DNA from 2 places in the Paraliobacillus sp. JSM ZJ581 genome. Region 2 is predicted to be linked to the other one. Evidence: predicted binding sites of a transcription regulator. Region 2 holds the regulator's gene; the other holds the start of a gene.
What was found. The regulator CtsR, encoded in region 2, represses protease genes until heat stress. The targets are predictions, from matches to a motif close to ATGGTCAATAAAGGTCAAACA.

Region 1: the regulator CtsR is predicted to act here: its motif matches at 1,700-1,720, upstream of clpP (ATP-dependent Clp endopeptidase proteolytic subunit ClpP).

Annotation. Positions count from the first base shown of each region.
Region 1 covers NZ_JBISEP010000017.1:19,352-22,785, forward strand. The annotation lists gene ACH6CY_RS10250 (hypothetical protein) at 77-325, opposite strand; gene clpP (ATP-dependent Clp endopeptidase proteolytic subunit ClpP) at 1,038-1,628, opposite strand; tRNA gene ACH6CY_RS10260 (tRNA-Arg) at 1,994-2,066, shown strand; gene whiA (DNA-binding protein WhiA) at 2,352-3,296, opposite strand; gene ACH6CY_RS10270 (gluconeogenesis factor YvcK family protein) at 3,332-3,434, opposite strand, start outside.
Region 2 covers NZ_JBISEP010000018.1:2,659-6,092, reverse strand. The annotation lists gene mcsB (protein-arginine kinase McsB) at 1-947, opposite strand, end outside; gene mcsA (protein-arginine kinase activator protein McsA) at 947-1,492, opposite strand; gene ACH6CY_RS10430 (CtsR family transcriptional regulator) at 1,559-2,020, opposite strand; gene ACH6CY_RS10425 (MgtC/SapB family protein) at 2,128-2,826, opposite strand; gene ACH6CY_RS10420 (DegV family protein) at 2,972-3,434, opposite strand, start outside.

The sequences.
Region 1 (3,434 bases), on a different contig from region 2:
ACTTTCATACTATATATCCCACATAAATAAAAGCAAAGTTAGCGTTATCTATCGACGTTAGCTTTGCTTTTTACATTTATTGAAGATAATGATTAATACTTCTTCTAAGATCATGCAATTGTTCCCAAGCTTGTTGATACTGTGAGTTAGATTGCATCTCTTCACTATGCTTGGTTTGCTCTAGTTGTGTTTCTATTTCTTCCAATTGTATAACTGACCCACTTAGTTCCGTTTTTTTCCCTTGTGCTTCTATGATCATCTGCTGCGCATGTTGCAACATATGACTTATCTTATCAAGCTCTGCTTGAAAATTTTGTTTCTCCATCGTGACACACCTTTCTTTTCTTCTATTCTTTAGTTATTCCAATTTAATTAGCGAGCTATACATTAATTTGCGGAAAGTGTGCAATATCATTTCGGATGGAAACGTCAGCTACTATCATTTTCTTGTACGGTTCATCAACCAAAGTATTGTATATGTTAGCTTTTCTAACTGAAAGGAGATAAAAGTGCTAGTTGGTATTGCACCAAGGTTAAATGATGAATCAATCACATTATTTGTGCACAAAGTAAATGTATTCGCGTCTGATTTCTTTACATAACAAGATAAACTTCGTGTGAATGATAAAAGTATGATGGGATTATTATAGTGAATAAAAAAAGGTGTGACAATTTATTTAATTGCTAACGAAAATGAAGATCAAGAGGCAATTGAAACATTAGTTGCATTTTCAAAAAAAAGAAAAGATACTCACAGAATTAATTCATATTAAAAGGGGCCGGGACAAAACTAAATAAGAGGCAGTAGAAAACGGATAATAATTCCTTGTTCAAGGATTATTATCCGTCTTTTTTTCGAGCAAATAAATTAGCTGTGGAAATATACGAGACTCCTGCAGGAATAGCGCAAGCTGAAGCCGTGCCTGCGGAAAGCGAGTATATTTCCACAGCGGTGTTTATTCTGTTGCAAGGAAATTAATCGTTCAGATTTTTAAATAAGAAATAGTGTTATGTCCTAGCCTCTTTTTTATACCTTACTATTCAGTAGGCTTTTTTTCCATCACTTTATCAATTAAACCATATTCTTTCGCCTTTTCTGCAATCATGAAATTATCACGATCTGTATCTTTTTCAATCACTTCAAGTGGTTGCCCAGTTCGTTCAGAAAGGATTTGATTTAACTTCTTACGCATTTCAATAATTCGATTCGCATGAATTTGAATATCAGAAGCTTGCCCTTGTGTCCCCCCCAATGGTTGGTGGATCATTACCTCACTGTTTGGTAACGCATAACGTTTTCCAGGTTCGCCAGCTGCTAGCAAGAATGCACCCATCGATGCCGCCATTCCTACACAGATGGTCGATACATTTGGCTTAATAAACTGCATCGTATCATAAATTGCCATTCCTGCAGTGATGGAACCACCCGGTGAATTGATGTAAATAGAAATATCTTTATCTGGGCTTTCTGCTTCTAAGAAAAGTAGTTGTGCAACAATGCTGTTTGCTACGTTGTCATCAATCGCACTACCTAACATAATAATACGATCTTTTAATAAGCGAGAATAAATATCATATGCACGTTCTCCACGATTGGTTTGTTCAATTACTGTTGGTATTAAATTCATTTGAACATCTGCCTCCTTCAAAATCATCACTTTATCTAGTGAAATAATGTTTCTATGTACATAGTACCTAATTGGTCAATAAAGGTCAAACAAAACACATATGTTGTTGACTTTTATTAAATCATTACTATTTGTATCGTACCCATGTCGTTAGGGAAATAAACCTTACTCCTTATTATAACAGATAAGAAGTCAATATATGAATCGATATGAGGAGAATTTTATTTTATTTTGATGATCAACTTGTTCATTCCCTTACTTATTTGTTAATCTGTCACTTTTTTCATAAATAACGAAACAATTGAATTAATACAGCATATCCGTTATAATAGTTCTTGTTCGCTTAACTTTCTATAAAAATAAATGCGCCCGTAGCTCAGGGGATAGAGCAATGGTTTCCGGTACCATGAGTCGGGGGTTCGAATCCCTCCGGGCGCGCTAGCCTAAATCTTTTTGTAAAGTTTAGGCTTTTTATAATTTTTCTATCAATCCTTTTAGATCGTCTCTTTTTTGGTTAAATCACACTCTGTTTCTAACATTTATCACTAAAACTTACACAACTTTGATGATAAATGAGCGCATATCTGCATGTCTAATTGGATATTTAATCAATACATATTTAACGATTATTTTTCAAAAAATCTACACAGGTAAATACATTTGACATGTTCGCTGATATTTGCAATGTATAAAAAATAGACCCAGGTTGCCCCGAGCCTAATTTTATTGAATTATTTGTTCCTTCTTTAGTTTTTCCGCAAATTGGTCAATTTTTTTCAAACGATGATTGATGCCAGATTTACTTATCTTTCCTCCACTAATCAGTTCACCCAATTCTTTCAGTGACACATCTTGGTGTTGGACACGTAATCTTGCAATTTCTTGTAATTTATCAGGTAGCGCTTCTAAGCCAACGGTCCGGTCAATAAATTTAATATTTTCTACTTGTCGAAAAGCTGCACCAATTGTTTTATTCAAATTCGCTGTTTCACAGTTAACAAGTCGATTAACAGAATTACGCATATCTCGCATAATACGAACATCTTCAAATTTCAGTAACGCTTGATGTGCACCAACATAATTTAAAAACTCTGTAATTTTTTCTGCTTCTTTAATGTATGAAATATAACCATTTCTTCGCTCTAATTTTCTAGCATGTAATTGAAAAGAATTCATTAACTCACATAATGAGTCATTGTGCTCCTGATAAGCATTTGCAATTTCTAAATGATACGATGAGGTTTCAGGATTATTAACAGAACCTCCCGCTAGAAACGCTCCTCTTAAATAAGCACGCTTACAGCATTTCTTTTTCAAATACTTCGATGAAATGGTGCGAACTAATGAGAAGGTCTCTTCAAGAATTCCTAACTCAGCCAATATTTTACGGGAGCCTTCAGTAATTCGTACAATATATACGTTGTTTTTTTTCAATTTCATTTTTTTACGAACAAGTAATTTTACTGGATAATCATACAATGCTTTTAATATAGTATAGATTCGACGAGCAATAGCGGCATTCTCTGTTTGAACATCTAAAACGTATGCTTGTTTAGACACTGAGATTGCTCCATTCATCCGAATTAATGCTGCAAGTTCAGCTTCATCACAACATTTCTTGTTCTCAATTTGGGTCAATTCTTTTTTTATTTCGGATGCAAAAGACATGATTTTCACCTTCCCGTCTTACTTATATCTTCTCCTCATACCAAAGAATAAAGTAATTTGGCTACTTTACCGGTATCATGGCGGAGCATTTTTTTTGAATGATCAATGATATTCGCTTCAATGATTTCTAAGTTCATC
Region 2 (3,434 bases):
AATTCATTTAAGATCGATTTAGACAAATGATTAATATAACCAACATCGATCCCTAACCGCAAATCAGATAGACAGGTTGCCGCCTCTGTCGACTCAATAATTCGACTATATTTTAACGTGCCATACGATCGAAAAATACGATTTTCTAACCGCAATTCAGATTTTTCAACAAGTAACTGTCTTGCAAATTGTTCTTGTTCAATTAATTTCTTCACAACACTTAAGAGGTTATCGATAATGTCCGCTTCAGATCGACCAAGAGTTACTTGATTGGAAATCTGAAAGATATTACCGACCGCTTCACTTCCTTCTCCATAAATCCCTCTTACTACTAATCCTAATTGATTAATTGCCGGAAGCATCTTACTCAGCTTTTGCGTTAATGTTAATGCAGGAAGGTGCATCATGACGGAAGCCCTCATACCAGTTCCTACATTCGTCGGACAGCTTGTCAAATAACCTCTATGTTCATCGTATGCATAATCAACTTTTTCTTCTAGCCAATCATCAAATGCAAAAGCACTCTCTAATGCTTTTTCTAATTGCAAACCAGGAAAATACAGTTGCATACGAATATGATCTTCTTCATTGATCATCACAGAAACTTGTTCATTATCAGAAATTAACACACCACTGTTTTTAGATTTCTCCGCCAAATTTGGACTAATTAAATGCTTTTCAACTAATACTCGTTTTTGAATTGGCTTTAATTCTTCCATTGAGATATATTCTAAATTCTGATAGTCTGCAAATGATTGGTGATGACAGTGCGCTTGTATTATCTTCACGACAGGGGTTAGCTCTTCTTCCCTCGCAATGATAGGAAAAGTAAACTGTTCAAAGTTCCTTGCTAACCTTATTCTTGTGCTTAATACAATATCATTATCTGGTCCTTCTTCTTTCATCCAAGGGCTAATTGCTTCATTTATGAATGGTTGCAAACCCATTACGCATCACCACCCTCATCACTATTAGATGCACTTTTCTCTAACGCTTTAATTTTGTCACGCATAACAGCTGCTTCTTCAAATTGTTCATTCTCAATTAAGTCTTTTAATTTAGATTTATACTCTTGCATTAATTGCTTTTTTCTCAAATACTTTCCTTGTCGATTGGGAATCTTTCCATCATGGGTAATATTTCCACTATGGACACGTCTAAATATTGGATTTAAGTAATCTGCAAATGTCTCATAGCATGAAGCACAACCAAACTTTCCAATTTGAGTGAATTGCCTATACGTCATGCCACATTTCGGACAACACATTCCTTTTTGATGTTGATCGTTAACTGGCTTACTTTTAGAAACAGTTGCTTCGTAATTAAACAATCCAGCTAATAGATTATGGATGGAGTATGCTTCTTCATCATAATCTATATATCCTTTTTCTTTTGCGCAATGTTCGCAAACATGAATTTCATTTTTTTCGCCATTTACTACTTTTGTTAAGTGCAAAGTTGCAGGGCGTTCATGGCATTCTTCACATTCCATCAGACAGCCTCCCTTTAACAACATTTTATTTGGAAATATGCATTAATAAATTCCTACTGTAGTAATTCATTCATACTTTAACACTGTTAGCATGGCGCCCATTATACGGGCTCTAATTTCGTCACGAATCGGCAGTGGAAATGCAAGTGTATCACGGGTTAATGCACTGATCATTATTTTTTCTTCTCGCTTTGTAATTAAGTTTTCTTCCAACATTCGATCTAAAATATCAACACATGCTTGCTGCGTTACTTTTGGCTGAACCATTTCAATAATTTCATCGATTAGCTTAGCTTTATCATCATTTGTGATTCGCGTGATACGTATATATCCCCCACCCCCACGTTTACTTTCTACGAGATAACCCCGTTCAACTGTAAAACGTGTGTTGATGACATAATTAATTTGAGAAGGAACGCATTCAAATTGACTCGCTATTTCGCTTCGTTTTATTTCAACGATTTTTTGGTGATTCCCTTGTATAATTTGTTTTAAATATGCCTCAATAACATCAGAGATATTTCGCATTTGCCTCCTCCTTCAATTGACTTTGACTAACTTTGACTTTTACTATATCTATATTATACTATGCCTGTTTTTTCATGCAAATATTATTCACAACATTTATCTTTATTTTACTGGATTTCATTCACTCGCTTCACAAAGTCAATGGATAACAAAGCCTGATAAAAATCTATTTTGTCTAATTCCTTCTCCTTTTCCAATTCAATCAATATAACTTGATCATCTCCCTGATCACGATCAATTTCTAATCTACGGATAACAGTATGAAATTTTTCAAGTTTAAAAAACAATTCTCGTAATTGCATGTCACCATCTAATACAATTTGAAAAGAAGCAAATGAGCTATTTTTAGATAGTTTCTTTTCAAATTTATTTAGAAATATTAAGCTTAATAAAATTATTATCGTCGTAAGTACAGCTTCTTTATACATCCCTACACCAACAACTAATCCTAAGCCAGCCACTGCCCATATCGATGCAGCTGTTGTTAATCCTTTAACTGTCATTCCATTTACAATAATTGTCCCTGCTCCTAAAAAACCTATTCCACTGATTACATAGGAAGGTATACGGGCTGGATCAAACCGAACCGCATCCTCGTATTCATAAAGATATGTCGTAAATCCATAGATGGATAAAAGCATCATTAAACATGCACTAACTCCTACTAATATATGTGTTCTAAAGCCTGCAGCATGTTGATTTACTTCACGTTCAAAACCAATTAATCCTGATAATAGTAAAGCAATAATTATTCTAGTACTCATCGTTATAAATTCCGGATCAAACCAGTTCTCTATACCAACCATATTCTTTAGCTATAAAAGCCTGTTCCCTCCTTTAACTGCAATGTTTAAATATATGCTTTCCTTTACCCTGAAATGTTCTCTTCACAACGTCTTTTTTCTATAAAAAATAGATCACCCTAATAGATGATCTATTTTCGTTTATTTATTATGGTTTCAGCCACGAAACAGACATCGTACCAAAACCCGTATGCACACCTGCAACTGGCACTAGCGTTTGAACTTTAAATTGAATAGATTGGTGTATTTTTTCTAATTCTTTTTTCCAACTTTCTGCTTTTTCTTTAACACCAGCATGTAAAATACAAATTTCTTTCACTTTGTGTTCTAAAATTGCTCGTTCTACAATTTGAAAAATTTTACGAGTTGCCCTCTTTTTACTTCGTATTTTTTCGTGAACAATAACTTTTCCATCTTCAAATGTTAATAACAAATTTATTGAGAGTAAATTTGCAAAAGCTGCTTGCGTTGTACTAACCCGTCCACTCTTTTTTAATTGCTCTAAACTCTCAGGTAGCAAATACATTTCGGTTTGATATGGGTAAGTTCGTAGTATTCCGACCATTTCATCATAGGATCTACCCTGTCCTTGCAGCTCAACTCCATTTGTT